Regions from separate parts of the Peribacillus sp. SIMBA_075 genome, predicted to be linked through region 2. Evidence: riboswitches for the same ligand, from Rfam matches in the RefSeq annotation. Region 2 holds a riboswitch; each other region holds the start of a gene.
What was found. A riboswitch is a leader RNA that binds a small molecule or an ion and turns the genes downstream of it on or off. The one in region 2 is predicted to bind S-adenosylmethionine.
Positions count from the first base shown of each region.

Region 1 (8,022 bases), on a different contig from region 2:
TCCGGAAACAAGGCCAGTTAGCAAAAAGGACTTACCCTTCTTCCTTTCTGTCTTCACTCTGGCTTGCTCATCACCATTATAATTCTCCATCTTTATCCCTCCTATGATTGTCATTTACTTGGCTCAATCATATACAGTAATTATTAAAAAATTCTTAAGAAATAAAGAAATAAGTGACCTTTTTATAAAAAATATAAAATTTTATCACATCCTGCTATATGATGTTTGGCATGCTAGAAAACAAAAAGGCCTCAACATGGGCCCCTTTTCAATTCGACCGTTATATATACCTTTACATGACTTCATACACTTCTTTTGTCTCCTTATTCACGCCATACCATCCCCAAGTGGCTGCATGGCCATTTTTCTGACTGCCTTCATCCACTTCGAACACTTGAAAAATGTAATCTCCCTTTTCGGCATCATGATCATATTCTATTTGCAAATGCGGGAAATTTTCCATGTCCACGTAATCCTTCACAAGCTTCTCCGCCTGAGATTTACTTAAGGTACTAACCGAATCCTCACTCTCTTCTTTTCCTTTTACCGTCTCAGCTTTTGTATCCGTTGCCGCCTTATCTTCTAATTCGGATCCAATGGTCCCTTCTTTACTTGCTTCCTCCATCGGTTCCACTTCGTCATTCCCCTCTACGGTTTCTATAGTGGCTGGGCCTGATACCGGATGCATTTCCGCCGCCTTTAAAACCATTAGTTTACCTTCCTGGTATTTTGCCTTATATGTGGCTGCTTCTTGAAAATCTCTTTGGGCCGAATCAAAATCCTGTTCGTCGTATTTCTTCATTCCACTCGCCAGAAAACCTGAAAGATCCATTAATTCTCTTACTTCCGGTGTTTTTGCTTCTTTATAAGCTAATTCAAATGCCTCGTGGGCTTCTAAATAATTTTCCTCATTCAACTGACTTTTCCCCAAATCCATATTGGAATCATAATTCCTTGTTACGCAGCCTGAAGCAATCAACATCAAAAAAATAACCATGAATGTTCTCTTCACTACATCACTCCTCACTTTTCCAAAGATACTCCCCCATATTATTCTATACATCCATCTTAAACCCTTTGATAAGAAATCCGATACCTCTATTTCCTATCATTTTCATTAAGGAAATGTTGACTTTTATGATTATCTTTTTACAAAAAGTGGTACAGAAAGATAAACGGTTGAAAGGATGATGAGTAGAATGAGGCAGGACAAACAGACCTATCATGTCGATTTGGTCAGCGGCGACGTACTCGGACAAAAACTTGAAGAGAACCCGAGCTTCACTGTACACGTAACTGATGAGGAACTGGCAGAATTGAAACAATGCTTGGAGGAACACCGGACAGATGACCTGGAGGCATATGCCCGTTCACATGTCCCCTACCTTCTCTATCATCATGACCGGGCAAATGATAAATACGATGCAGCCATGAAAAAGCTTTATGCCCTCATATATAAATTTGGCGATGAAACGGCACGAAACCATATCGAAGAAATCGGCATATTGAAAGACAACAAATTCGAGGGAAAAGAAGAAGTGCAAAAGTTCAAATAACCAATAGGAACAGAACCTGAAATTTAAAGGTTCTGTTTTTTTGAAAATCAGTTGGTGTTATCCCTTAACAATATTATGATGGTGTTCTGAATAAAAATCTGGAGGTCTATCATATAAGTTTTTATTTGGGGCGAGTATCTTTGCTTAGCATTTTTCTGGACGTTTTATTTCAGCCTTTTCTAAAAGAAGCATTCTGACCATCAGCTGGGGAGCCGCTGCACCCAATTTCTCAACCCTCAGCAACTAGCATCATTTGCGGTTATCGAACTAGCTCCGCCTTCTTTTATAATTGCTTTTGGCGACTTTATTATAAGAGGTGATAAAGTAAAATGAAGACGATACATAAACGAAATTCTTATCTCGATTACCCCGCCCTTTAGGTGCCAACGAAAAAATCCTGTTCATATCCAACAGGATTTTTATCAATCTTTATTCAAAATTCAAAATTACAGGATTCTTGCAAGAAGAATCTAATAAGGACAATGTCTACCCCTTATCCTAAATGGGAAACGGCCTCTTAATAATTTAAGGTGATAGATTCATTTTAGTGTTTTTGTTTATAATAAGTTACCGCGAGCGCAAGGGCCAGCACTGTTCCTTTGACGATATCCATAGCATAATACGGAACGGACATCATGATCAAACCATTTTGAAGGATTCCGATCAGGACTGCACCGACAAAGGTTCCAAAGGCATTCGGTTTTCCCGCTCCTAAAACGGAGGAACCAATGAAGGCTGCTGCAACGGCATCCATTAAATAGGGGGACCCTGAATTGATTTCTGATGTCATGACCCTTGAAGCTAGGACAATCCCCCCGATTGCAGCTAATAGAGCTGAAAGCAGATAGGCAAGGATTTTGTATTTATTAACCGATATCCCGGAAAGTCTCGCCGCTTCCTTATTTCCCCCAATCATGTACATATAACGACCGTGCTTCGTATAAGTCAAAAAGATATGGGTCGCTATCACAATGACTGCCATGATCAGGATTATCCATGGTACTTGGCCAATTTTGGCGAAAAACGGGCTGATCAGTCCTGTTGCGAATGTCCCATCGGGCATGACCATATTTTGCGAAACCGTTGCCCCTTTTGTATAGGTAAGGGCAATTCCCTGGATAATGAACATCGTAGCCAATGTCATTAGCATGTCGGGAATTCTCAATTTAACGATCATGAATGAATTCAAAGCCCCTACGACAAGTGAGGCACCGATTGCAGCTAATATGGCGATGAATGTATCCTGTGAAAACCAGACAAACATTGATATGACTATGGCATTGGCCAATGATGCGACGGAGCCGACGGAAAGGTCGAACCCATTCACTGTCAAGGATATCGTTATGCCGATCGCAATGATGGTCACGATTGAGATAGAACGCAGGATGTTGATCAGATTAGTAGTTTGAATGAAAGATGGATTGGACACGGCAAAAATTCCAATTAGAATGACAATCGTTAATATTGTGCCGTATTTATAGAAAAATTCGAACAGGTCCACCTTTTTCTTCGCTTTCGCTGTCTGTGTAACAGAAATGGGTGTACTCATCCTAATTTCCTCCTGTTGAATAGAATAGTAGTTCTTCTTCATTCGTTTTGCTTGTTTCTAGTTCGATGACAGTGCTCCCGTCATATAACACGTATGTCCGGTTAGTAATGCCAATGATTTCGGAGAGCTCGGATGATGCATAAATGATCGCTTTCCCATCCCTCGCAAGCTTTGCAATCATTTCGAATATATCCTTCTTGGCTCCAACATCGACACCTTTCGTTGGTTCATCGAATATGTATACATCCGCATCGGCTATAAGCCATTTTCCAATGGCAACCTTTTGCTGGTTACCACCTGAAAGGTTTTCTACTTTCACCTCCCCGGAAGGAGTTTTTATGCCGAGACTTGCGATCATTTCCTTCGCTTTTTCCATTTCCGCCTTACGATCCACAAAACTGAATGTCTTGCAGAATTTGCCGATACTGGCTGCAGTCAAGTTCGCCGATACTGATTCCTGAACAAGGACCCCTTCTTTCCTGCGTTCCTCAGGTATAAGTGCCAGACCGCTTTTTACTGCTTGGTGCGGTGATTTCAAAGAAAGCTTTCGGCCATTTAGGATGATTTCACCTGCTGTAATCGAAGTATGACCGAAAAGGCTTTTACACAACTCCGTTTTCCCAGACCCGACCAACCCTGCCAAGCCGATTATCTCCCCTGCTTTAATATGCAGACTGACATTTTTAACTTTCTCTGTATCTGACAATCCCTTCACTTCCAGAATAACGTCGCCAATCGAAGAATTCACTTCAGGGAACTGTTCATCCATGGTTTTCCCTAGCATATTCTCTATCACTTCGTTACAGGTGATGTCTTCCATCTTTCGACAAGTGACAAGCTCCCCATTCCTCATGATCGTAATTTCCTCACAGATTTCAAAAATCTCAGGCAGACGATGTGAAATGAAAATGACTCCAACACCTTTTTGCTTTAATTCATTTACAATTCGAAAAAGTTCTGTCGTTTCTATATGACTTAACGGAGCAGTTGGTTCGTCGAGAATCAGGAATTTGCATTCTGTCGAAACGGCTCTTGCTATCAGGACCATCTGTTTTTCAGCCAAGGTAAGGTCTCTTACCAGCTTTTTCGAAGGGACACGAATTTTCATATCTTCAAGAATTAAAGAGGCTTGGTTGTGCAGCTCTTTCCATTGAACTATCTGTTTTTTTCCCATGTTTTGGACCATATCATTCAACATTATATTTTCCCCAACGGTTAAATAAGGGATGAGGGCCGTATCTACTTCCTGATAAACTATTTGAATACCCTGTTCCTGCGCCGCTTTGGGCGAGCGGATATTCTGCTTTATCCCATCAATAAAAATGTCACCTGAATAATGAACATGGGCTCCCGATAAAACCTTCATTAACGTCGATTTCCCTGCTCCGTTTGCACCGACCAATGCGTGGGTTGCCCCTGATTGTATAGAAAAGTCAACTTCACTAAGCGCCTTCACTCCTGGAAATTCAATCGAGATTTTCTTCATTTCTAGTTGCGTGCCCATGTCCATTCCCCCTTATTGAACAGACACTCCCTTCACTTGCAAGAGAGTGTCCCCTTTTACTTTTTATAATGAGCTTTCAAAACTTTCATCCAATCTTCTTCAAATTCCGTTGATACACCCCATCCTTCGACAATACCAGACAGATTTGCCATGTTAACGGCTTCTTTTGAGGCTTGGATTTGCTTTTGTGAAATAAGTGAAGCCTCTAAGTCATAGGTTTGCGGTGTTTTTTCGCCCGCTAATTTTTTTGCCAATATCCTCATATTCACTGCACCAATCAACTTGGGATCGACGGCTGCCGTGTAGGACCATGAGCTAGCGGCCGATTGGATTTCCTGAAGATCTGCATTCGATACATCAATTCCGTATATCTTCACTTCATCGCGGCCCGCTTCTTTAATCGCCCGGGCGGCACCGATAGCGAAGGCATCCCATGTTGCGAAAATGGCATCCAATTTACCTTTTGGGTATTTATTCAGCATTGCGGCTACTGCATTTTGTGTTTGAACCGAAGTATCTGCAGATGCCACTCCGAATCTTTCGACTTCCCTAATTCCAGGGTTTTCTTTTAATTTTTCCTGATAAACTGAATTTCTTCTCACCATTGGAGGAAAACCATCCACCCAAAGGTAAGCAATCGCCGCTTCACCTTTCTGTACTTTTATCAGTTTATCGAAAGCCAGTGTTGCCAGCGCTTCATCATCCTGTGAAGTTAATGTCACACCTTCTATTTTAGATAAATCGCTATTTGAATCGAATGTGACAACGCTTTTACCTGCATCAACCAACTTTTGAACGTCATTCACTGTTGCTGCATCATCACCATGGGAGATGATATAGCCGTCATAATCTTCCTGCAAAGCCTGCGCGATCGCATCATGGAATTTAGCCGTATCCCCATTGGCTGTATACGTATCCACTTGAAAGCCCATTGCTTCTCCTTCTTCCTTCGCTCCAGCAAGGTATTGGGCCGTATGATCATCACCGCCAATTTTACGGATCACTTTGATTTTGGCCCCTTCCCCATCAGCAAATCTTTCCGGTACATTTTCAAATGATACTTTTTCTTCTTTCTTCGATTCTGTGGAACTCTGTCCTGTAGAACAACCCGTTAAAAGCAACGCCGAAGCGATGGCTGAAACGAATATCCCTTTAATAGATCTTCCCATCTTGTTTCCCTCCACATTCTCCTATTATTCTTATCAGTTAAGTTGGTGTAAATCATAAAATAAAAACCTCTCTAGTAATAGAGAGGTTTAATCAGCTGTATTGCAGACTTATCCCTCTCTTATCTGTCAAAACATTTCTGTTTTGCAGGATTTAGCACCAATTCCTAATGGAACGGTTGCTGGGCATCTTAGGGCCAGTCCCTCCGCCACTCTTGATAAGAGAATATATCGTGTTACGTTTTTCGTAATTATCACTTTATAGGGATATAGTCGTAAAGTCAATAGTTTTTCGAATATTTGAAATGTTTCCTGCTACTTTTTATTTTCTTTGAAGCTGGGCTAGACGCTTTTTCTCAATTTTTTCAAGTCTCTCCAACTGACGTAGTTTCACTTCGAACACAGTGATCGGATCACGGTAAACTTCCGGATTTTCTTTCATATGCTCCAATGCAGCCTGGTAGTCTTTAATTTCAGTCTGCGTTTGCTCTATTGTTTTTTGAAGTAAGGCAAATGAGCTGCGATAGAAAAGTGAGATGTCCCGATCTAAAGATTTTTCAAACAATCCAAATTGGGTAAGGAAGCGTTCAGTGATCATTTCCGCAACATCCTGGTAATCTTCACTTTCCAAGTATTTCTTATAACGATTGTACATATTGGCTTTATTTTGCGGTATTGCCCCAAACAGCTTTCCTGCTCCTTTAAGCAGCAATTGTGATGGAGTCCTTCGCAAAAGGATATTAACGTCATCGATGCGGATACTGCTTGTCATCCTGTCGGCATCACGGCGCCAGTCATCCAATACCCTGAAGTCACCTGCCAGCATAATCCGTTCTTCTTTGTATAATTCATTGAATCCGGCACTCATCTCATCCATAAACTGTTGGCTTTGTGAGAACTCCATTTGGGAACTAGCAATCCAATCTTGAAGAGAACGGTAATATTGAGGCATGATCTTGTCAGAAATGAAGGCTTGAATCCGCTCATTCATTTCATGGTTCAACTGTATATGGACCTGACTGAAATCACTGCTTTCCGTTAACGATTTAGAGCAATCCCTCAGTAATTCAGGAATTTTAGAAGAAAGCTGACTTTTCACTTCATCCTTAAGCACACGGTACGACCTTATGATATTTTCACTTTTTTCTTTTTCTAAATCAGCCAGTTGATTGACCGCACCATTCAATTTGACTTCCATCTGTTCATTCCAAGAGATGGAATGCTCGCATTTCCGTTCATTGGCTGTCCGTTTTTCTAACAGATAAGATAAAGTTTTACGAATGAAAGCAAGGATTTTTTCAGACCTTCTTTCTTTCCAATTATCATCTTGATAATTCGATTGAAGGAATGCAGAAAGGTCATTCAACTGCTGCTTGCTGTCATAAAGTTTAGAGAAAGCGAACACTTTCGCATTCGGGAAATATGCATTCACTTTATCCCATGTTTCGTCTTCCATCCGGACCGCGACTTGATCACTGTATATCGTATCCATTTTATTTAATAAGAAATGAATCGGCAGTTTCGGAGCCATCATTTGAATTTCCAATAACAGGTCCCGTTCACTACCGGTGAAAGGCGCCCGGGCATCAAGAACGAACATCAGGCCATCACTGCCATGTAAATAGCCTTGGAAATCCGATTCCACGCTTTTTTCCCCATTGAACCCCGGTGTATCCAATAATCGCAGACGATTATTTCTAAGATAGTCACTAATAAGCGTCACATCGACAATAGTCCCGCGCTGGCGGCGTGTTTCATCCAATTCAGTTAGCTCCATGACAACCTTGCTATCTGTATCGGTAATTTCAAGGATTTCCAAATCATCCCCGTCTTTGACGCTGACTAGTGAAGAATGATCTTCGGCAGCGATGCTCTCGCCAACTATTGACTGTATAAAGGATGTCTTGCCATTTCCTGTACTTCCCACAAGAAGAAGATTGAAATTTCCGGTATCCTTAAGCCCCTCGACCATCCATTTAAGCTTATTGCCAACCCTTAAATCATTCTCTTCAGCCCATTGGATGATAGAATTGAACAGTTTCTCTCCCGCTTCCAGTCCGCCTCCCAATTTAGGCGATTTCGAAAGCAGGCTTTCTGCATCCTGAATGACCAGCGCATTAATCGTATCCGGGAAGATTTCATTCCAGGACAGCGCGGATGCCGCCGCAAACAGCGAAAGCTCCCCATCTGCGATTTTCAGCCAGTTTTCCAGCAACCTTGGCACGACAGGGCTTAAATCTTTGATTA
Region 1 is NZ_JAWRYN010000009.1:83,189-91,210, reverse strand. It holds gene SB775_RS09790 (S1C family serine protease) at 1-90, opposite strand, end outside; gene SB775_RS09785 (hypothetical protein) at 293-1,012, opposite strand; gene SB775_RS09780 (hydrolase) at 1,200-1,556, shown strand; gene SB775_RS09775 (ABC transporter permease) at 2,101-3,105, opposite strand; gene SB775_RS09770 (sugar ABC transporter ATP-binding protein) at 3,107-4,609, opposite strand; gene SB775_RS09765 (sugar ABC transporter substrate-binding protein) at 4,666-5,778, opposite strand; SAM riboswitch class I at 5,895-6,000, opposite strand; gene SB775_RS09760 (GTPase domain-containing protein) at 6,098-8,022, opposite strand, start outside.
Region 1: linked by a shared signal. The riboswitch ahead of SB775_RS09765 (sugar ABC transporter substrate-binding protein) and the one ahead of mtnK (S-methyl-5-thioribose kinase) in region 2 are both predicted to bind S-adenosylmethionine.

Region 2 (8,022 bases):
TCTTCACTAATTCCTCTACACAGCTCTGCGAGTCAAGCAATGCACTTGCCGCTGCTTCCTGTATCGCCGGGAAGAGACTCACATAAAGATGGTCTTGTAATAGTTCAAGAGCCTCTATGACACTTTTATTCCCCATTGCGAAGCCAACTCTCCACCCTGCCATATTGTATGTTTTCGATAGTGTGTATATTTCTATTCCTACATCCTTCGCTCCCTTTGCCTGGAGAAAGCTTGTCGGTTTTTTTCCGTCGAACCCTATCGCTCCATAAGCGAAATCGTGGACCACACAAATTGAATGCTCTCTTGCGTGGGAGACGGTTTCATCAAAAAAACTTTCAGTTGCAGAAGCACCAGTGGGATTATTCGGATAGTTCAAGAACATCATTTTGGCTTTATCAAGCACGTCTTTATGTATAACTTTGTAATTCGGAAGAAAACCATTTTCTTCTGTCAAGGGCATGAATTCGGTTTTTGCCTGGGCTAACACTACACCTGAAAGATAATCCGGATAGCCGGGATCAGGAACCAGGATCGTATCACCTGGATTTAATAAACACTGCGGCAGTTCGACAAGACCTGCCTTTCCTCCAAAGAGAATCGCCACTTCACTATTTGGATCCAGCTTGACTCCATATTCACGTTCATAAAAGACGGCAGCGGCATCCTTTAAATATTGATGTCCCCGGAATGGTGAATATTTATGATTAATCGATCTTTCAGCGGCAGTCTGTAAACTTTTCACGATATGTTCAGGCGTCGGTTGATCAGGATTTCCCTGGCCTAAATTAATGACATCATGTCCTTGCGCCGTAATCGCATTGACTTTTGCGACAAGTGAGGCAAAAAACTGCTTTGGCAGGTCCTGAAGCTTTCCGGATTTTTCGAATTGCAACATTTATACACCTTCTCTGAAATTTCTTGAAATTCTAGTCACAAATGATATATGTTTATCATAGTCTTGTAAAGCATTTTTTACATGTGGGGGTTTTAAACGATGAAGTGGAAAATAGCTTGTATTCAAATGGATATAGCATTCGGGCAACCGGATATCAATTTTCAGGTTGCGGAACAATGGTTGGAAGAAGCAGCACGGTCAGAACCCGATATCGTCATTTTACCAGAGCTTTGGACAACTGGATACGACTTGACCAGGTTAAATGAGATTGCTGATCAAGAGGCGGAAAAAACGATTGAATTCCTTAAAACACAGGCAAGGAAACACGAGATTCACATCGTAGGCGGTTCCATTGCCAAAAAAACGAGCAAGGGTTTCTATAACACCATGATCATCATCAATAAGGATGGCAAACTCATTAAAGAGTATGATAAGCTTCACTTATTTCAATTGATGGATGAACATCGCTACCTGCAGCCAGGTGAAAAAGAAGGTTTATTCACTCTTGATGAAAAAATATGTGCTGGATTCATTTGTTATGACATCCGCTTCCCTGAATGGCAGCGAGCCCATGCTGTTCAAGGTGCCGAAGTTCTATTCGTAACCGCAGAATGGCCTAAGCCCAGACTCGATCACTGGAGAGCCTTATTGATTAGTCGTGCCATCGAGAACCAAGCCTATGTTGTAGCCGTTAATCGTTCAGGTTCGGATATCAATAATATATTTGCTGGTCATTCCTTGATTATTGATCCATGGGGAGTTATCGTAAGTGAAGCGGGAGAAGAAAACGAACTATTGACAGGCACCTTGGACTTCACTAAAGTTACGGAAGCACGTAACAAAATACCTGTATTCGAAGATCGCCGGCCGGACTTTTATTAATTTCCCCATTGACAAACTATTTAAAAAGTTGATATTATTTTCCCGAAGATTAAAATTTCAGAATACATATACTCTTATCAAGAGCAGGCTGAGGGATAAAGGCCCTATGAAGCCCAGCAACCGACTGTAATACCATTGTGAAATGGGGCGGATCCACCGCCGGATTATAAAATCCACAGAGCACGGTGCTAATTCCACCAGAATTCATTTTTCTGGGAGATGAGAGGTCCGAAGCCAAAACTTCTGCCTCTTTCTATATGAAAGAGGCTTTTTTATTCTTATTTTGAACCTGGAGGGAAAAAAATGACTCAAAACCATTCGAATTTCAAAAGATTGACAAACGAAACAGCTGTAACCTTTGCAAAAAAACTTGGGTTGATCAATGCGGATGCCAGTTTAAACTGTAAAGAAATCGGAGATGGTAACTTAAATTATGTTTTTCATATTACAGAAACTGATACAAAGAAAGGAATAATAATCAAACAGGCTGTCCCATATGCCAAGGTAATTGGCGAAAGCTGGCCGCTGACATTGAAAAGGGCTGCCATTGAAGCGAATGCACTTATTCATTTCAAAAGCTATTGCCCCGAATTCGTACCGCAAGTCTATTATTCGGATGAACAGCTTGCGATCACAGTCATGGAAGATTTATCGCACTTGAAAATCGTTAGAACAGGATTAATCGATGGTGATCCATATCCATTGCTTTCACAGCATATCGGTGAGTATGTAGCGAAGACGGCATTTTATACATCCGATTATCATTTAGAACCCTCTGCGAAAAAAGAAGTGGCCCGACACTTCACGAATCCGGAGCTTTGCAGAATCACTGAAGTCTACATTTTCACGGATCCTTTTTTCGAGGAGCTCCCCGGGGATTTCGAGGTGGAATTGACTGATGCCGCCAAAAGTATTTGGAATGATCAAGATGTGATACTTGAAGTCGCCAAGCTGAAACAAAGCTTTGAAACCGAGCAGGAATCCTTGCTTCATGGAGATTTACATACAGGAAGTATATTTGCAAGTGAAACTGAAACAAAGGTTATTGATGCAGAATTTGCTTTTTATGGACCAGTTGGTTTTGACCTAGGTCAATACACAGCCAACCTTCTTTTTCAGGCAGTCACACGTAATGGCCCTGGAAAGGAAGAGATTTTCACACACCTCCATCAATTTTGGAATACCTTTGAAGAAGCATATACTGAACTATGGAACACCCAAAATATAAGCCCATTCCGCAATGTGAAGGGTTATCTACCTTATTTACTGGCTAAATTCAAAAGGGATGCATTCGGTTTTGCCGGATGCGAACTGATTCGGCGAACCATCGGCCTTTCCCATGTTGCCGATCTAAATGTCATTGAAGATAAAGAATCTAGGATCGCTGCGAAAACGACAACATTGAAGATTGGTGCTTTTTTAATTAAAAAACGGGAAGAATTGGATGTTCCAGCTGTCATTGATGCGTTGAAAAACCATACACTTCCATTTTATTCAACCCTTTAAAAGGAGACCTGTACATGACGACACTAGCACCCTTACCATATTCAGTCCAATGGGATGATACCCATATTACATTATTAAATCAACAGGCCCTGCCTTCCTTAACTGAATTCATTGAACTTCATTCAGTTGATGATGTATACGACAGCATTTTGACATTAAAGGTACGCGGCGCCCCAGCTATCGGACTGACGGCAGCATTTGGCGTTGCACTTGGTGCCAAACAGGAAACAACCACTGAATTAGGGGAATTCAAGAAGAATGTAACGGGGCATATTGAAAAGCTCGCCTCTTCCAGGCCTACTGCGGTCAACCTTTTTTGGGCATTACGGAGGATGGAAAGCACCTTGCAAGCAGCACAAAGCATTTCAGCTGCCAAGGAAGCACTTGTAACGGAGGCCAAAGCCATCTTTACTGAGGATGAAGAAATGTGCAGGAAAATTGGGGAACATGGTTTATCCTTATTCGCTAAAGGTGATTCCATCCTAACGCATTGCAACGCTGGTGGGATTGCCACAGCCCGTTATGGAACAGCCTTGGCTCCATTCCACCTTGCAAAAGAAAGGGGCTTTCCGCTAAAAGTGTACGCTTGTGAAACCAGACCTGTCCTGCAAGGGGCGCGTTTGACTGCTTGGGAACTGATGCAATCAGGAGTTGACGTCACCTTAATATCTGATAATATGGCTGCACATACGATTCTTCAGAAACGGATCAATGGAATTATAGTTGGGGCCGACAGAATTGCGGCTAATGGTGATACAGCCAATAAAATCGGGACATTGGGATTGGCCATATTAGCTAGGCACTTTAGTATCCCTTTTTATGTGGCTGCTCCATCAAGCACATTCGACCTTTCTATCAAATCCGGCTCATCCATCCCGATCGAAGAACGGGATGAAGCGGAAATCACCTTCATTCAAGGTGTACGGATCGCTCCGGAAAACGTGAAGACATTCAATCCAGCCTTTGACGTTACACCAAATCAGCTAATTACCGGCATCATTACAGAAAACGGCATCATTGCATCTGATTTTGTAAAAAACATTCCGCATTTTGTTAAGTGATCCAGGTCATTTTATTGATATAAAAAGACGAGACGGATTTAAGTATCCCTCTCGTTTTTTAAAAGAAGATCAAATAGTAATATTCTTGCGAGGTCTATTATAAAATAATTTAAGTGATTTGAACAAATCACCTCTTTCGATTGATGTTTTCGATAACAAATGATGAATAGTTATTCTTATTTTGTAAAAAATTCTTGAAGTGCCTTCTTATTTTTAGTATAGTCCATTTCCAACACGGCTCCGGTATGGGGATATATTTCATCTTTATAGCTTCCTTCTACGGGGATCCTTAGAGTTTCAACGGTGTCCGGTTTATGGAAGACGGCTTCTGGACCCATTTCCATTATCGTTTTCACCCCAATATCAGTATTTAAATACGAAAGTCCTTGTTCGATTATACTAGGAAGGGCCGCTATCCCTTCGAAGGACGAGATTTGATTTATAAACGCTGATTTTAATTGAACCAATACTTCCTGTTGACGCTCTACCCTTCCAAAATCACTTTCATCGTCATGTCTAAAACGGACATATTTCAATATTTCCTCACCATGTAAAACATTTTTACCAACGCTTGCTTGAATGCTCATATCATCAATAATTTCCTGATCCACATCCACCACTACCCCCTCAGGGGCAAGCAAATCCACCATCTTCACAAATCCCTGAAAGTCAATTACTGCAACATGATCGACCTTGACATCAAGGTTTTCCTGAATGGTTTTCTTTAGCAGCTCCTTTCCACCATAATAATAAGCAGCATTTATTTTGTTATATGCTGATTTATCCCCAGGGATTTTCACATAACTATCACGCATAATGGAAGCCAGCTTTAGTTTTTCCTGCTCTGGAAAGTATTTTGCCAGTATAATCGCATCTGATCGAGATTTTTCCTCCCCGCGAGAATCAACACCAATTAACAGAAATGTTTTCACGCCTTCTTGGATCACTTCTTTGGTTATCTTTTTTTCCGTACCTGCATTTCCATTTTGTTTGGGTAAAGGCGCATAGGTGCAACCTGCCAGAATCCAGACCATTAGATATATGAACAGTACCTTTTCTTTCATTACCTCACCTCATCGGAAAATTAACCATATCTTTTACCTTATATTGGAATACTATTCATTGAACGACAAAAAAGCCTGCCATCGATAATCGCTGACAGGCTTTTCCATTTATTTGATTTCTTTCTTTAATACTTCAACCGCTTTTTTCACTTGTGTGTCGTTTTTTAGTATTTTTTCCCGTATGACCTGCATCAATTTCACGGTAGTATCATCTTTGATGGTACCAGTTTCTTTAATTTTTTGTTCCCTTTGGAACGCTTTTACCGCATTTGTAGTTGCTTCATCAAAGAATCCATCTATCTTACCAGGATCATGGCCTGCTACCTTCAGCATCTCTTCGGCTGCTTTCACTTCACTGGAGGAATCAGATGCTTTCAATTCCTTATCAGGCGAAATGTACGGAAGGCTGGCATAATCAGGAAGCTTCACAGTAATATCCGGCTTGATCCCTTTCTTATGAATCCAATTGCCTTCAGGAGTCAACCATTTGGCTGCCGTATATTTAAAGTTAGACCCATCATCAAAGTCTTGGGCAGTCTGCACAGTCCCTTTTCCAAATGATTTGACACCGATCAAAGGAATGTCCGCAGATTCACTGACAGCGGCCGCAACAATTTCAGAAGCGCTGGCACTGCCATCATCAATCAACACGACTACCGGTATCTTCAGCTCTCCATCATTCTTCGATTTATAGACTTCTTTTTTCCCGCTGCGATCCTCAACTTGAAGGACCACTTTCCCATTAGGTATGAACAGGCTTGCCATTTCTATTGCTTGGTCAAGAAGTCCCCCTGGGTTTCCTCGCAAATCCAATACCAGACCCTTCATATCCTTATTCGACATCTCTTCAAGTGACGTTTTCAGCTCTTGGACTGTATGTTCGGAAAAACTGGTCACTTGAATTTTTGCAACTCCATCATCAAGCATTTCCGCATAAACGGTTTCAATCGGAATTGTGTCACGTTTAATCGTGAGCTCAATCGGTTCCGGCTCACCAGCTCTTGAGATGGACAAATCCACTTTCGTCCCCTTTTTGCCCCTGATTTTCAGGACAGCTTCAGAAGAGCTTAGTCCTTCAACGCTTTTACCGTTCACACTCAAAATGATATCATTCGGTTTTACCCCTGCTTTTTCTGCGGGGGACCCTTTTATTGGTGAGACGACCATGATTTTTCCATCTTGCTCCTGAATCTCTGCACCGATTCCTTCAAAAGATGAAGAGATACTCTCATGGAAACTAGATGCTGCCTTTTTATCCATATATGCAGAGTAGGGGTCATCCAATGATTTAATCATTCCATTAATTGCCCCGTCAACCAGCTTGTCTTGATCAATCTTTTCATAGTAGTTACCCTTTATTGTATCGTATGTAGAATACAGCTTTTCAAATTCCGCATGTTTATCAGGTGCTAATGACTCTACTTTTTCATCTCCAAAGGTCAAGGCTATTGTAGTAATCCCTGCTGTTAGAAATATGACTAAGAAAATCCCCATAATGAACGTAAACTTCTTTATTTTAATGAATTTCCCTGCCTCTTTTGGCTGTTTTTGATTTTCTTCTTCCACTTAGCCTCACCACTTTCATTCTTCATGACGATATAAACGATTTCATTCTATTTTATCAGCTTTCATGCCAATCGAAAAATAATTGTTATCAAAAATAACAACTTATGATCATATGTATTTTTTTTAACCCTCAGTAAACGGTAAATCAAATGGAACACTTAGGACACCCAGGCAATTCCTGAATGAGCCCCGACATTACAAACATGCGGATACCAAGGAATGAATGAGCCTCTATCCAACTTTCATTATCCAGCATCACTTATTCCTGGTCACCCGCCGTAACACAGCCAATTATCAGTCTTGGATAGCTGCTTCCAATGCCACTTCAACCATTTCGTTAAAAGTTGACTGGCGCTCATCCGACGATGTTTCCTCACCGGTTAAGATGTGATCGGAAATGGTTAATACAGATAAAGCTTGACGGCCAAATTTAGCAGCAAGCGTGTATAAGGCTGCTGATTCCATTTCTATCGCAAGGATTTGGTATTTTGCCCATTTTTCCAATTCGCTATTATCGTTATAAAACTGATCGGCCGTAAATACATTGCCGACCTTCAATTGCAAGCCCTTAGCTGTACCCGCATCATAAGCTTTTCTTAGTAAATCGAAATCCGCGGTTGGGGCAAAGTCCACTCCTCCGAAAGTCATGCGGTTCATTTGGGAATCGGTGGAAGCACTCATCGCAAGGATTACATCCCTGACTTTTACATCTTTTTGAATGGCCCCTGCAGTTCCAACGCGAATCAGTTTCTGGACATTATAGCTGTTCATCAATTCATTCACGTAGATGGAAATGGATGGGACACCCATGCCTGTGCCTTGGACAGAAATTCGTTTCCCTTTATACGTTCCTGTATATCCAAACATGTTACGAACTTCATTGTAAAGTTTAGCATCCTCTAAAAATGTTTCAGCAATATATTTTGCACGCAACGGGTCCCCAGGAAGTAAGACCGTTTCCGCAATTTCATTTTCTTTTGCACCAATATGTACGCTCATACAACTATGTCCTCCTTAACTTGTGGTTGAAATGATATTCAAAAACTAC
Region 2 is NZ_JAWRYN010000005.1:146,036-154,057, forward strand. It holds gene SB775_RS06545 (pyridoxal phosphate-dependent aminotransferase) at 1-895, opposite strand, end outside; gene SB775_RS06550 (carbon-nitrogen family hydrolase) at 995-1,777, shown strand; SAM riboswitch class I at 1,849-2,003, shown strand; gene mtnK (S-methyl-5-thioribose kinase) at 2,081-3,283, shown strand; gene mtnA (S-methyl-5-thioribose-1-phosphate isomerase) at 3,298-4,344, shown strand; gene SB775_RS06565 (LCP family protein) at 4,521-5,408, opposite strand; gene SB775_RS06570 (lmo1851 family serine protease) at 5,517-6,974, opposite strand; gene deoD (purine-nucleoside phosphorylase) at 7,269-7,973, opposite strand.

Region 3 (8,022 bases), on a different contig from region 2:
TATGGATGCAAGGGATACTTGTTCTACAGCAACACCGCCAATTCCAGCACCTGCCGCCATGGCCAATTGCATCATCGACTGATTCAGACCGAGCATGACTCCTGATGATTCAGGTTCAAGGGTCGCTAAATGATATTGCTGTGTCGGCCCTGATGACCATGCTGCGAACGACCATAATGTAAGGATTATCAAAACGCCCATCAATGAATTCGTAACGATGGATAACATGATGATCATCATAATATGCAGCGCCATACCGCCAATTAGTGTAAATGATACACCCCATCGATCCGTACTATAACCGCCAAACTTTGATCCGATCAAGCTTGCGATACCGAATATAAGCAAGGCCGTGCTAAGTAGAGAGTCACTTATCCCTGATACGGATAGCAGGTAAGGGGATAGATAGGTATAAGCTATCGAGTATCCGCCAAGCCAGAAGAAGGTTATCGATAATCCAAGGGCAACTTTCCTTTTTTTAAGAAGGGCCAGCTGCTGGAGAAGTGGTATTGGTTTATCCCCTTTGGTAGGAGGAATGGTAAAGAATAAAACGATCATGGCAATCAGGCCGAATAGGGCGATTCCGCCAAAGACGGATTTCCACCCGAATGCATCTGCCATGATTCTTCCGAGAGGTACGCCAATGATAAGGGAAGCTGTAAACCCCATGACAACTGTCGCAATAGAACTTGCTTGTTTATCTGGCGGAGCAAGCTTAGCGGCAATATTCAGAGCGGTGACTACAACCAATCCTGCACCAAGTGCCATGATTATGCGTGCAAATAGAAAAGGTCCAAAGCCTGGTAATAGAAAGGCAAGCAGATTGGCCACTACGAATAGTCCAAGGGAATACAACATTAATCTTCGTCTGTCTAAACTTGCTGTCAAAGCCATGAGAATGGGTGTACCGATTGCGTAGACAAGGGAGAAAATTGTAATGAGCTGTCCTGCGGCAGCAATGGTCACTCCAAGAGAATCCGCAATCTTATCCAAAATTCCGGATATGATGAATTCGGATGTTCCTACTAAAAAACTGATGATCGCTAACATGTAAATTTTCCATGTATTAAGCAAAATAGATTCACTCCTCATTAATGATTATTAATTTATATGAAGACATATCGTAATATGTTAATATGTATGAATAAAAAAATAAACATATCGCGAAATATCAAAATGTTAGAGAGAAAAATGAACCCAACCCTCTAAGGTACGGATCAGGCTCATTTTCATACTTCTTCTTTCAAGAAATCAGTAATTTTTGAGATCGCCTCTTCATCTCGTTTGTAATACGTAAACTTTCCTATCCGCTCCGTTTTAATCAATCCTGCTCTAAGAAGGATCGAGAGGTATTGAGAGGCCGTGGACTGGGTCATGTTTAATTTTTCCGTAATCTGACTTACGCAAACGCCGGTTTCCTTCATGTCTATTCCCTCATGAGGGGTGAAGTGGAGTTCAGGCGCCTTGAGCCATTGTAAGATTTGCAACCTGGATTCATTGGATAATGCTTTAAATATCTCGATTGTTTTCATACATTTCATTATATCGAGAATTATCGATATGTCAAATGGTTTTATCATTCATCGTTAGTTTCATAAATAGCAAAACTTGATACCGTTATCTAAAGAGTCATTAAAGGAATGGAAATGTATTATTGCAAGAACCTAATCGGCTCCCATATCAGTGCGGGCCGATTAGGTTGTTCAAATCCTGTAAATCAGAATTAAAGTCTCCGCTAAAAAATCATTTCCATACTTCTTTTGCTACATCAACGACGAATTTCAGCTTTTCCCATTGCTGTTCTTCGGTCAGCTTGTTACCGTGATGGGTGGAGGCGAAGCCGCATTGCGGACTTAAGCATAATTGTTCGAGAGGAACGAAGTGCGAGGCTTCTTCAATGCGTGCCTTAACAGCTTCCTTGTCTTCGATTTCTCCATTTTTTGAAGTGACGACACCCAGTACGACCCGTGCACCGCCATTTGGAATGTATTCCAATGGCTTGAAATCTCCTGAGCGTTGATCATCATATTCCAAGAAAAATCCATCCACTGATTCTTTTGCCAATAAAGTTGGGGCGATACGGGCATAGCTTCCTTCAAACGCCCAAGTCGACTGGTAGTTCCCACGACATAGGTGTGTAGTGACGACAAGGTCTTCTGGTTTGCCTTCCAATGCGCCATTAATTACGCGAAGTGCAAGATCGATTAACTGTTCCCTCGTATATTTTCCATCTTTGAACTGGAAATCTGGAGCTGAAAGTCTGGCAATATATACATCATCCAATTGAAGATAACGTACACCTGCTTCATAAAAAGCCTTCAAAGCATGCTGATACGCTTTGATGATATCATTAGCATAGTCTTCAATATCAGGGTAGATGTCTTCATTATGAATGCCTACAGCAAATAATTGATTCGGACTGGGAATGGTTTGCTTGGCAACGGCGCGTCCGTTCACGATTTTGTTCAATTCAATGAAATCGCGAATGAAGGGATGTTCAGGATTGAATGAAACCTTCCCGGTATTGCGAACGTTATATCTCTCTGTTTCCACACCATCGAATGTGAGACCTTTTTCAGTCACATATCCCTCGATGCCATTTAAATGTTCGAGGAAGTCAAAGTGCCACCATGTTCGTCTGAACTCACCATCCGTCACGGCCTCCAATCCAACTTCAATTTGTTTTTCGACAATCCGATTGATTTCTTCGGTTTCAACTTCACGAAGCCGCTCTGCTGAAATGGTACCTTTCTTAAGTTGCTTTCTGGCAATATGTAAACGTTCTGGTCTTAATAAACTTCCGACGTGATCGGCCCTGAATGGTGCCTTCGTTAATGTGATTGACATGTTGCATTCCTTCTTTCCTTTTAAAAATAGGCTGTTTTCACGTACTTTGTTGCTATTTACCAGGTAGTGAGTTGTGGTTGATTTCCCCTCCAGATGCTCGCCTGTCCCGCTGCTCCCGCAGGAGTCTCGCACTTCCGCTCCAATCAACCTTTCGTTTTAAAAACAACAATCTTTACGAAAAGAGCCTAAAAATAAAACACCTCTTCTTAAAAATAAGAAGAGGTGTTGGCAGCAAAGCTATATACTCTTCTTATCTTCAAGTTTCTACACTTCTGGAATTAGCACAGTACATGATCAGTCTGTTGCTGAGGCATCAAAGGGCCAGTCCCTCCACCTCTCTGGATAAGAGTTGTCTATTAAATTAATTAAGACTATACAGGTAGTTTTTATAAAGGTCAAGTAATGAAGGTGGAAGATTTCGAATATACCGATTATTAATATGGGTTGAAATGTTAACTACATCAGGGAACCCGGCATATGCTATAACCGACGTTTCATATGAGCGGCAGGAGGGGAATGCAAGGATGAGTACATTCAGTCCATTCAAAAATGGCTTACCGATAACGGTAACTGAAGCCATGATAGAGAAAATCTTAAGAATGAAATCATATGGTCAGGATATTAAAGTCGAGATTACGCCAAAGCATATAGTGCTTTCCGGAACGACGGAAGTGAAAAAAATGATGTTAAAGAAAAACGTAGCTTTCCGGATTACATTAAAACCGGTTCACGTGGAAAAAAGAACGATTTCATTTGAATTAGTGGAAATGGAACCAATTGACAGGAACTTCATTAACCGAAGGATATTTAACAAACCGCCATTTTTTGAATTCGAAAATAGAAAGATCAAAATGAATGTTAATGCTTGGAACATCGTGAGAAAAATCCCCGTTGGCACAATTAAATCGTATGAACTCGTCGAAGGTGCATTGAAAATGAAACTTTCAATATGATGGATCGTTTTTAGCCACAATATTTAAAGGGGATGCCAGGTATGTTAGTGTAAGGGTAGGTTGAAATGCCATACCTCACAATGTGTTTGATAAATCAAGCTCTATAAAATATACTAAATTACTTATAGTTTTCCAGGAGATAAGGAGGGAAATAATGGACCAGAAGATTTTGCCTGCTTCGGCAAGCATGAAGGATTTCGAAAGATTTTTAGAAAGTTCCTATGAAATAGGTGTGTTTCTTGATTTGCATATATCACAATTGAAAAACGTAAGTATGATGGCAAAGCAGCATAATAAGAAAATGATTTATCATGTCGATTTGATCCATGGCATAAGAAGTGATGAGTACGCGACAGAATTCATTTGTCAGGAATATAATCCATATGGGCTGATTTCAACTAAATCAAACGTTATATTGAAGGCGAAGCAAAAGGGGGTCATTGCCATCCAGCGAATCTTTTTAATAGATTCACATGCGCTGGAGAAAAGTTATAAGCTGGTGCAGAAAACCAAGCCGGACTATATCGAAGTTTTGCCAGGCGCCATGCCATGGATGATAAAAGAGGTGAAGGAACGATTGCAGACACCGATTTTTGCAGGCGGCCTCATACGTACTTCAGATGAAGTCCTGAACGCCCTTGATGCTGGAGCGTCGGCAATCACCACTTCCAAAACTGAATTATGGGATATCGTTTAATGGGGTCGAACGAGGAAGTTGAAAAAAATTACAGAAAAATAGAATAATTCCTCGCCAAATAATTGACAGCGTTTTCACAAACTAGTATATTGTAAATTATAAGTTAATATATGTGACGGAGACTAGGAGATTCACAACAGATCTATTCATAATTTATTTTATGAAGATAGTTCTGCTGTGGATCTCCTTTTATTTGTTGGCATGGTTTAAAAATTTATCAGGGGAGGGGTTTTATTCATGACTCCATTTTGGGGAGAAGTGGTAGGCACGATGATTTTAGTTTTATTCGGAGCAGGTATTGGGGCTGGTTCATCCTTAAAGGGTTCTTATGCAAAAGATGCCGGCTGGATCGTTATCACGATTGCATGGGGACTGGCTGTTACAATGGGTGTTTTTGCAGTGGGTTCCATAAGCGGGGCGCATTTAAACCCGGCTGTTACAGTAGCGTTAGCTATCAATGGAGATTTTCCTTGGGCTGATGTGCCAGGGTACATCATGGCCCAAATGATAGGGGCAATTATAGGTGCGACTCTTGTATTCCTGCATTATTTACCACACTGGAAAGCTACGGAGGATCCAGGTACAAAGCTTGGTGTGTTTTCAACCTCACCGGCTATCCCACATACTTTTTCAAATCTATTAAGTGAAATGATTGGCACGTTCATCCTTGTTCTTGGCTTATTGTTTATTGGAGCCGGCGAGTTTACAGAAGGTCTGAACCCATTTGCTGTCGGTTTATTGATTGTTGTCATCGGGATGTCGCTAGGAGGAACGACAGGCTATGCCATAAACCCTGCCCGTGACCTTGGACCTCGTATTGCTCACTTCCTGCTGCCAATACCGGGTAAGGGAAAATCAAATTGGGGCTATGCTTGGATTCCGGTTGTTGGTCCGATTGTCGGTGGAGCACTTGGAGCTGTCTTCTATAAAGCGGTCTTTTTAGGTGAATTGACGACAGCCTTTTGGGCTGTTTTAGGAGCAAGTCTGATAATATTGGTGTTAGCATATACTTTTGGAAAAAAGCAATCAAGTGAGTTAGAAATTAGCAACATGGCTAGTTAAATTAAAAAAGGGGGGAAACACAGTATGGAAAAATATATCTTATCATTGGATCAAGGAACAACGAGTTCACGGGCGATTTTGTTTAACGAAAAAGGCGAGATTGTCCATTCATCTCAAAAGGAATTCACACAGCATTTTCCTAAGCCGGGCTGGGTAGAGCATAACGCCAATGAGATTTGGGGATCAATTTTAGCGGTAATTGCTGGTGTACTATCGGAATCAGGTGTAAAGCCAGAGCAAATTGCCGGGATCGGGATCACCAATCAACGTGAAACGGCAGTCGTTTGGGATAAGGAAACAGGTACCCCTGTTTATAATGCGATTGTATGGCAGTCAAGGCAAACAAGTGAAATCTGTGATGATTTGAAGGAGAAGGGACTTAATGATCTATTCCGGGATAAAACGGGATTGTTGATAGATGCTTATTTTTCCGGAACGAAAGTGAAATGGATCCTCGATAATGTGGAAGGGGCACGACAAAGGGCAGATGAAGGCAAGCTGTTATTCGGCACCATCGATACTTGGCTGATCTGGAAGCTTTCAGGAGGCAAAGCACACGTAACGGACTATTCCAATGCATCCCGGACATTGATGTACAATATCCATGAACTGAAGTGGGATGAAGAACTGCTGGAGATATTGACTGTGCCGAAGTCGATGCTGCCAGAGGTTAGACCTTCTTCCGAAGTGTATGCCCATACGATTGAATATCATTTCTTCGGCCAGTCGATTCCAATCGCAGGAGCAGCCGGTGACCAACAAGCGGCATTATTTGGCCAAGCTTGTTTTAATGAAGGAATGGCAAAAAATACGTATGGAACAGGTTGTTTCATGCTTATGAATACGGGAGCCAAGGCTGTCAGTTCCGAACACGGACTATTGACGACACTTGCTTGGGGATTGAATGGGAAGGTTGAATATGCATTGGAAGGCAGTATATTCGTAGCTGGCTCCGCAATCCAATGGCTGCGTGATGGTTTGCGGATGCTTAATGATGCCAAGGACAGCGAAGCTTATGCAAAGCGGGTGGAAAGTACAGATGGAGTATATGTAGTACCGGCTTTTGTAGGCCTTGGGACTCCATATTGGGACAGTGAAGTACGGGGAGCCATTTTTGGTTTGACGCGCGGGACATCAAAAGAACATTTCATTCGTGCCACACTTGAATCACTGGCGTATCAAACGAAGGATGTCCTTGATGCAATGGAGGCGGATTCGGGAATCGAGCTGCAGACATTGAGAGTGGATGGCGGGGCAGTCAAAAATGACTTTTTAATGCAATTCCAAAGCGATTTATTACAGGTGCCAGTCGAAAGGCCGACAATAAACGAAACTACGGCACTCGGGGCTGCGTATTTGGCGGGCCTTGCTGTCGGGTATTGGAAGGATCAAGAAGAAATATCTCAGCAATGGGCGGTTGACAAAACCTTTAAACCATCCATGGAAGTGCAAGAGAGAGATAAATTATATGAAGGCTGGAAAAAAGCTGTACATGCAGCAATGGCTTTTAAATAAAAAACAAAGCGAAGTCTTTCTAATATAAGCTAGAGTATGATATACTAAAATCAAGTTAATAACTCGGCCGGAGAACAGGAGAGACCATGAATGCGTTATCGTGAATTCGATAATGTGCATTTATGGTCTCTCTTTTTTGTTTTTAAAGGCAGATTAGGGATATTAATATCTATATGGACACTATGAGAACAAATGAACCAATTGAATATAAGAGTAAACAGTACGAATTCACGAGTAAACGTGCAGAATTCACGAGTAAACAGCGCGAATTCACGAGTAAACAGTGCGAATTCACGAGTAAACAGTGCGAACTCACGAGTAAACGTGCGAACTCACGAGTAAACAGCGCGAATTCACGAGTAAACAGTGCGAACCTCACGAGTAAACAGCACGAATTCACGAGTAAACAGTGCGAACCTCACGAGTAAACAGCACGAATTCACGAGTAAACGTGCAGAATTCACGAGTAAACGTGCAGAACTCACGAGTAAACAGTACGAACTCACGAGTAAACAGCGGAATTCACGAGTAAAGTGCAGAATTCACGAGTAAACAGCGCGAATTCACGAGTAAACAGCGCGAATTCACGAGTAAACAGCGCGAATTCACGAGTAAACAGCGCGAACTCACGAGTAAACAGCGGAATTCACGAGTAAACAGCGCGGATTCCCGAGTAAACAGTGCGAACTCACGAGTAAACGTGCAGAACTCACGAGTAATACAGGCTAATTGACATTGGAAGGCATTACTTAAAGGAGGAGTCAGGCATGAGGTTTTCAAATTTATATCGGAAAGAAACGATCGAACTTCTGAAAAAAGAAAAATATGATGTGGTAGTCATTGGTGGGGGAATTACTGGTGCAGGAATTGCCCTGGATGCAACGACCCGTGGAATGAAAGTGGCATTGGTTGAAATGCAGGACTTTGCGGCAGGCACATCAAGCCGTT
Region 3 is NZ_JAWRYN010000023.1:42,366-50,387, forward strand. It holds gene SB775_RS16705 (MFS transporter) at 1-1,074, opposite strand, end outside; gene SB775_RS16710 (ArsR/SmtB family transcription factor) at 1,230-1,532, opposite strand; gene SB775_RS16715 (5-methyltetrahydropteroyltriglutamate--homocysteine S-methyltransferase) at 1,744-2,847, opposite strand; SAM riboswitch class I at 3,095-3,196, opposite strand; gene SB775_RS16720 (hypothetical protein) at 3,372-3,800, shown strand; gene SB775_RS16725 (glycerol-3-phosphate responsive antiterminator) at 3,955-4,497, shown strand; gene SB775_RS16730 (MIP/aquaporin family protein) at 4,735-5,559, shown strand; gene glpK (glycerol kinase GlpK) at 5,584-7,074, shown strand; gene SB775_RS16740 (hypothetical protein) at 7,428-7,580, opposite strand; gene SB775_RS16745 (hypothetical protein) at 7,597-7,854, opposite strand; gene SB775_RS16750 (glycerol-3-phosphate dehydrogenase/oxidase) at 7,842-8,022, shown strand, end outside.
Region 3: linked by a shared signal. The riboswitch ahead of SB775_RS16715 (5-methyltetrahydropteroyltriglutamate--homocysteine S-methyltransferase) and the one ahead of mtnK (S-methyl-5-thioribose kinase) in region 2 are both predicted to bind S-adenosylmethionine.

Region 4 (8,022 bases), on a different contig from region 2:
GCATTAAGCTAACCACTACTACTGCCTTCATGATTCGGGACTTCCACCCTATAGATTGCACCCATGCCGGGCGCACGAAAATAAGCCTGAACCAGAATAAATGGTTCAGGCTTATTTTTATTAGTTTAAACTAATAACCTTATTCATAAATATCTTTTTTCATACCAAAATATTTTTGGTCGCATCTCGTTGCCAAACGGCAATTTTATGGTAATAGTCATAACAACACCCTGAATCCAATGATTCAGGGTGTTGTTTCAAAATTATTCTCATTTTAAGAAGTACGTTTCTTCGCTTCATCATTTCCCGCCTGAAACCGTGGAAAACCAATCAAGATGGCAATAATTCCACAAATCCCAATAAGTATTGGGTAATAAGAATATGGCAAGATGCTTATAGGGGAAATCTTTGCTACCCCTGCTGCAACAAGGAGCTGTGCCCCATATGGAATCAACCCTTGGATGCAACAGGCAAAAACGTCAAGCAAGCTCGCCGATTTACGTGGATCAATCCCATACTTCTCGGCAATATTTTTGGCAAGTGGCCCGGCAATGATAATCGAAATCGTGTTATTTGCCGTTGAAAGGTTCGTCAAACCAACAAGCCCGGCAATGCTGAATTCCGCTCCTTTTTTTGATTTGCTATTTCGGGTCACAAGGTGGAGTAAATAATCGATGCCACCATTATGTTTGATTACAGCTACCATACCTGCAATTAAAATGGCAAGGAAGGAGATTTCATACATTCCCGCCATACCTTCCCCAACCTTTTGAATGACACCCAACGGTTGATAACTTCCATCAGCCAAGCCGATAATTCCGGCAAATACAATTCCGATGGAAAGGACCAGGAACACATTGACTCCTGCCAATGCAGTGATCAATACACAAAGATATGGAAGGATCTTCACCCAATTATAAGCATGTTGGGAAATGTCGGCTTGTTCACCCATCGTTAAAATTCCTAGGATGGCACATGTGATGATGGCCGCAGGTAAAACGATGAAAAAATTCACTTTAAACTTATCCTTCATTTTCGTTCCCTGTGTTCGAACTGCAGCGATTGTCGTATCCGAAATGAAGGATAGATTATCACCAAACATCGCACCACCAATAACGGCCGCCATTGAAAGGGCAAGCGAAATATCTGTTTGCTCACTAATTCCAACCCCAATAGGTGCTAGGGCAACAATCGTTCCCATGCTTGTCCCCATAGATAAAGAAATAAAACAAGCAATAATGAAAATCCCTACCATTAATAGATTTTGCGGAAAAACAGCTAAGGCAAGATTCACTGTTGATTCAACTGCCCCCATGCCATTTGCAACCTTGGAAAAAGCGCCAGCCAAAAGGAAAATGATAACCATTAACATAATATTGGAGTCCCCGGCACCTTTACAGAAGATTTCAACCTTTTGATTGAAAGTCTCTTTCCGATTCATTGCCAATGCAGCTGCTGATGCGATAGAAATCGCTACAATCACCGGAAATGAATAAAAATCTTTAGTGATGATTCCGGAGCCAATAAATAAAATTAAAAAAACGACAAATGGGATCAATGCCCAGGGATTCCCTTTATTGTTTGCACTCATGATGAACACCTCTTTTTATTTTTCGCATGACATGTGTCACAGCCCTTATTCTTTTAACAGTTTTTGCAAATAACGCTAATAATAACCTGATATGCCCACTAATGGAATCAACAGCTTTAAAACTGTCGGCATAAAAAAAGACCTCTTCCTTTAAACAACAAGAAGAGGTCTTTTAATTTATAAAAAACGCCCCCCTTATCTTTCAGGCAAAAATTAGCCTGCTGGATTTGGCACAGCACTCCTATTAAGTCTGCTGCCGAGACATCTTCGGGCCAGTCCCTCCGTCTCTCTTGATAAGAAGATCTACATTATATAATTTATCAAATATTACGATATCCACCAGAAAAGTACCAGACTGGAAACTCGCCGAAACCATCTGAGTTTGTGAAAGTGACATCGAAAGCCATATTGAAAAGCAAATATAAGAGTACAGCATTTTATGTATTTTCGCAAGGTTTAGTTTTAAAGAATTTCACATGTGGACCTTAATATAATAAAGGGCCTTTTACATGTGCAGTAAATAAGGTTTTTTCAATAATGATGTACTTGTTATACTATGATCCAAATCCTGTCTTTTATCAGGAAGGAACTTAAAATAAAAAGAGGTCTAAAGAAAGGACCTCTCAGCAAATTTGTTGTATCAGGTTAGGTGAATTATTTTTAGTTGAGTTCACATCAGTCGATACCTCAAATGCTTCCATCTGTTCAGGATCGAATGATTTTAAATACTGCTGCAGATATGCAGGATCATTAATGGATGGATTCAACCAATCTTTTTCATCTTCAGGTTTTAGGATGACAGGCATACGATCATGAATGCTGGTCATTAGCTCATTAGGAACGGTCGTTATAACTGAGCACGAATAAATGTTGATGCCCTCTGGAGATTTCCAAGATTCCCAGAGACCGGCCATACCAAATGGAGCATGATTCTTAAGCTTTATTCGCATGGGTATTTTTCGCTCGGGTCCCTTCTTCCACTCATAAAAGGAATCAGCGATTATCAAGCATCGTTTCTTCTTATACGCATTCTTGAAGCTTGCCTTCTCAGCAATGGATTCCGCTCTGGCATTGATCATTTTGTAGCCCACTTTTTCATCTTTTGCCCAAAAAGGAATGAGTCCCCACCGAAGATATCCAAGTCGATTCCTAGTCCCGTCATTAATGACGGATAGCACGGAGTGGGAAGGTGCAATATTGTAACTGAATTGGTATTCTTCATCAAATGATCCTTGAATATCGAACCGGTCTTTTATTTCTTCAATGTCAGTGAAAAGGGTGAAACGTCCGCACATAATATCGCCTACCGTTTTAAGATTTATTACAGTGTAACAAATGGAACGGGCAGGTACAAATCAGCGTTCTAAAATCCTGATGTCGGTAAATGGTTGATTGAATAATTCGCTGGAAATCAAAAGTGTTCCAAGGACCTCTCTTTCATCTTCAGCTTTAATGATTTCCGACAAAATTAATGTACTGCCATTCCTGACCGTTACATTATATTCATTCATAGGATCCCCCCTCATAATGCTAGATGGTTGTTATTATAAACCAAAAACCTACAAGTATCATTATTGACCTTAAGCAGAGTCGTGGTTAATCCACTAATGAGGAGCCTATACAGTGGCTCCATTAAACTTGATTACCCTTAAGATTAATCACCCGAAGCAATCCGAGACCCTCATTTCATAGTAAAGGAAGCTTGTAATCTTCCATTTGCATTCAAAATAACTTATAGATAAAAAAGACTGTCCATGAATGAAATCAAAGACAGTCTGGTCAGAAGGTTTTTCACTTCAACAAATTTATACTGGTAATGATAATAGGGATAGCAAAAAGGTCGATGAGGAATGCCCCTACGATCGGTACGATAAGAAATGCCCTTCTCGAAGGACCAAATTGACCTGTAATGGCAGACATATTAGCCATTGCGTTGGGAGTTGCCCCTAATCCATGTCCGATAAAGCCACCAACCATGACAGCTGCATCATAATTCTTACCTAGTAATCTGAATAATACCAATGTACCAAGAAGTACTATGAAAAATACCTGGACGAAAACAATTAGAAGCATCGGCAATGCCAAATCGGCCACTTCCCATAGTTTTATGCTCATTAAGGCCATAGAAAGAAAAATCCCCAATGTTACGTCTCCGATTAGATCGATGCTTTTCATATCCACAGCTTCTCTTTTAAAACCATCAAGAATATTTCTAACGATAACCGCTACAAACATTGCTCCTACATAGCTTGGCAAAACAAAACCGGTTGAACTCGAGAAAAGCTCTCCTAAGTAAGAACCTGCTGCCATACAGAATGTTATGATCAGAATCTGGATCATGAAGTTTTGGGCGTTGATCCCCTTGGGTGAATCTCCGTTCGCTTCCACGGCTGCTGCCACTTCATCATCAATATCCGCTTCGGATGGCTGTAATTTATACTTAGTGATTAAATATTTAACGGATGGACCACCAGCTAACCCGCCTGCAACCAAGCCAAAGGTTGCTGCTGCAAGTCCAATGGATAAAGCGGAACTAACCCCAAGATCTTCAATTGTCCCGCCAAATGCAGTAGCTGCCCCATGGCCTCCTTCCATCGAGATGGGGCCCATTACTACTCCTAATAAAGGCTCTAAATCAAGTACGGTTGCAAGTGAAACTCCTATCATACTCTGAAAAAGAGCCAGGGCGCCGCAAGCCAGCCAGTAAATGACGAGCAGTTTCCCACCTAGCTTAACAAGTTTAAAGCTTGCCCCTAACCCTACAGTTGTAAAGAAAGTAAGCATGAAAAGGCTTTGTAAAGTAGTATCCAATGTTAAATTGATCAATCCAGCCTGTCTGAAGATTGTCACAAGTATCGCGAACAATAATCCTCCCACTACTGGAGCCGGTATGCAAAACCTTTTAAGGATGGGAATCTTCCCAATTAACAGTCCACCCGCCAAAAGCAGTGATACGGCGAGAAATAAAGTTGTGATTTGATTTAATTCCAGATTCATCGTATGTCTGCCCCCAGATGTATAATTTATTATTTAAAATGCAGCAATACCTCATTTATTAAATGTGCTGCCAATGTAACGGTTTTATTATTTTCGTCCAACGAAGGATTCACTTCCGCGATATCAAAGGAGAGGATCTTTTCGTTTGATACGACATGCCTAATAATGGCACGGACCAATTTCGGATTCAGTCCAAATGGAGAGGGTGCACTTACCCCTGGTGCGTAGGCTGAATCAATAACGTCAGTACATAATGTAAGAATGATGAAGTCATTTTTTTTAACGAATTCATTTATCCGCTGCTTGGTTTCATTCATTTCGTTCAATGACAAATCTTCTTCCAATATGTAGTCGACCTTACTCCTCTCAGCAGTTTTAAACAGGGCCTTCGTATTTCCCTGTTTCTGAATTCCGACACATAAATATCCACAACTTTGATCTTCGTCCAAAATCTGTTTAAACATCGTTCCTGATGAACTTTCTTTTTCATAAGGCCTCATATCAAAGTGAGCATCAATATTAATAATCCCCAATCTAGCCTTTGGTCCAACGTATTTCCTTATCCCAAGATAATGACCATAAAGGGTTTCATGTCCTCCGCCAAGTATGATAGGAATCGCTTTACTCTCCAATATCTGGGCAACAGCTGATCCCAGTTGAGCTTGGGCATCCTCCATCTCTGAACCTTCACAGATTACATTTCCAGCATCCACCAGTTCGGTTTGGGAGGATAAATGACATGGTAATTTCGCCAAGGACTGCCTTATATGATCAGGACCCTCTGCAGCACCAATCCTGCCTTTATTTCTTTTGACGCCTTCATCACATTTGAAGCCAATCATTCCAAAGGTTCTGGATGCTTTGGGAGAGGTGTTTAATTCCGAAATCGGTGACAAACGCACTCTTTGGTGGTACCTGAAGCTGTCCATTTCAGAATGGGAATCAATCCTTCCATTCCAATAATCTAAAATCGGTTTATTATACATAATTTCTCCTTTATTAAAAAAATTCTGAAATATCTTTTTTAAAAATTATAATTGAGATAATATATAATTACCAATACAAAATTTTAATATATCTATAGTTTTAAACTATAGAAAGGAGAATATATGGATCTTCGCCAACTACGTTATTTCACTACCGTTGTCCAGGAAAAGAATTACTCTAAAGCTGCTAAAATACTGCATATATCTCAACCTTCCTTAAGTAATGCCATAATGAAATTAGAAAAAGAAGTTAGTTTTCAGCTTTTGGAACGTAATACAAGGGGACTTGAGCTTACGGAAGCAGGGGGGATTTTTTATACGAGATCTGTGGATTTGTTAAGAAGATTCAATAATTTTCAAGTGGAACTTGAGGAGATGAAGCATGTTGGAAGTGGAACAATATCTATAGGTTCCATCGAATCATTCAAAATCTGGTTCCCGAAGATAATCAGGAATTTTAAAATCAATTATCCTAATATCCATTTCAAAGTCAGGGAAATATTGGGGGAAGAAAAGGTTATCGAATCGTTAAATCGGTTTAATGTTCATTTCACCATCACGAACCAGCCAATTAACCATGAGAAAATCATATCTGCACCCCTATACAATGAAAAATTCGTGCTTTTGGTCCATAAAGATGATGAATTAAACGAAAAAGAGTCTATCACTTTCCAAGACCTTGCAAAGAAAGAATTGATCATTAGTACAACTGGATTTCAAACAAGAGATGATATCTTAAAAGCATTCAAGCATGAAAAGGCACTTCCCAATATTATTTACGAAATAGAAAGACTTGAAACAGCTTGCAGTTTGGTGGAAGAAGGACTTGGTGTTACAATTTTACCGGAAAGCTATGTAAAATCCGTTACAACAACCGATACTTCAATCCGTGCAATAGAATCTAATTTTTTGGAAAGGACTGTATACCTGGCATACTTGAAAGATCGATATCTGTCACCTGCGGTATGTAAATTAGTTGAGGAGATACATCGCTTTTTTAATGAGAGTGATTGAATCGACTAACTAAAAAAGCAAATCTTCACTGAAAAAATGCACAAAAAAATATTCCCCTTTCTGCACAATGCACAAGGGGAATATCATTAGTCTGGACCGTTTCACTTCCAATATCCTTCTTACATCTTTTTAAAGGAATCCCTGTCTGGACTGGTTATATTAGTCAGGATGAAATCAATTCGTGACGCTACCATCATCGTCGGGATCTTCAAAATCCGCTGGATCTTTTTCCAATAGTGCCTCTTTGTCTGTTTCGTTCCATTTTGTTTTATATCCTAACGATTTCGCTACTTTTAACACCGGTAAATACGATTTTTTATCTGGTTCATATGTTCCTAAGTCACCTGCTCCAATTACACCCAATCCAAGTAGCAATTTGTCTGATTGGATATAGGGTTTTTCATCTATCAGTTTCATTTGTTCAGCAGTATAGGGATAAACGGCTCCATTCACCTTTAAGGTAAACGGTCCTTTCTTTTCTTCTTTTATTTCTTTTGGCTTTTTAGCTTTATAGGAAACATCATACACTCCTTGAACAGTTCCTTCTCTCGTATTGTCGGCTCCTCCATACATTTTCCCTGTTTCATAATCAAAAATGACAGCTTGCACATTACCGATATGTTGGGGTTTTTCTTCATAAACATGGCCTTTTGCCATTAACTCCAGCCTTGTATTTTGTTCAATTCCCGGTTCCCATCTAACTGTAGGATAACCAGCAGAATAAATACGTGGAGCTAGTATGGCATCTTGAATTCGCATATGATGATCAAGCACATTCATAATCGTTTCAGATACCGATGCTATTATCGTCGCTCCGCCTGGTGAACCAATGGCCATGAAGGGATTGCCATCTTTTAATACGAAGGTCGGGGACATACTGCTTCTTGGTCTTTTTCTTGGTTCCACCTGGTTAACGCCCCCCGGTGTGGCATCAAAATCCGTCATTTCATTATTAAGCATGAATCCATAATCAGGTACCATGATACCCGATCCGAATACTTGCTCGATTGTAGTCGTATAAGCAACCATATTTCCCCACTTATCCATTACAGAAAAGTGAGTCGTTTGTCCGATCGGGGTCTGCTCTTCCTTAACGTTCTTCATTGAAGTCGGTTCTTTGCCCTCATACTTCCATGGATCGCCTGCTTTGACATCAACTGTTGATCTATTTGGATTAATGAGTTTTCTTCTTTCTTTTATATAATCTTCATCCAATAGTCCTTTAGTAGGTACATCATAAAAATCTTCATCTGCCATATAGGCAGCTCGATCGGCATATGCGAGATGCATGGCTTCCGTTAGATAATGAAGATACTCAGGGGAGTTAGCCCCCATCTTTTGTACATCGTATCCTTCCATAAGCTTCAGGATTTGTTGGATCGTCAAACTGCCTGAACTTGGTGAAGCTGCACCCACCAATTCAAAGCCCCTATA
Region 4 is NZ_JAWRYN010000014.1:99,480-107,501, reverse strand. It holds gene SB775_RS13030 (Na+/H+ antiporter NhaC family protein) at 275-1,591, opposite strand; SAM riboswitch class I at 1,784-1,891, opposite strand; gene SB775_RS13025 (SOS response-associated peptidase) at 2,215-2,886, opposite strand; gene SB775_RS13020 (hypothetical protein) at 2,947-3,102, opposite strand; gene gltS (sodium/glutamate symporter) at 3,383-4,588, opposite strand; gene hutG (formimidoylglutamase) at 4,618-5,574, opposite strand; gene SB775_RS13005 (LysR family transcriptional regulator) at 5,698-6,588, shown strand; gene ggt (gamma-glutamyltransferase) at 6,763-8,022, opposite strand, start outside.
Region 4: linked by a shared signal. The riboswitch ahead of SB775_RS13030 (Na+/H+ antiporter NhaC family protein) and the one ahead of mtnK (S-methyl-5-thioribose kinase) in region 2 are both predicted to bind S-adenosylmethionine.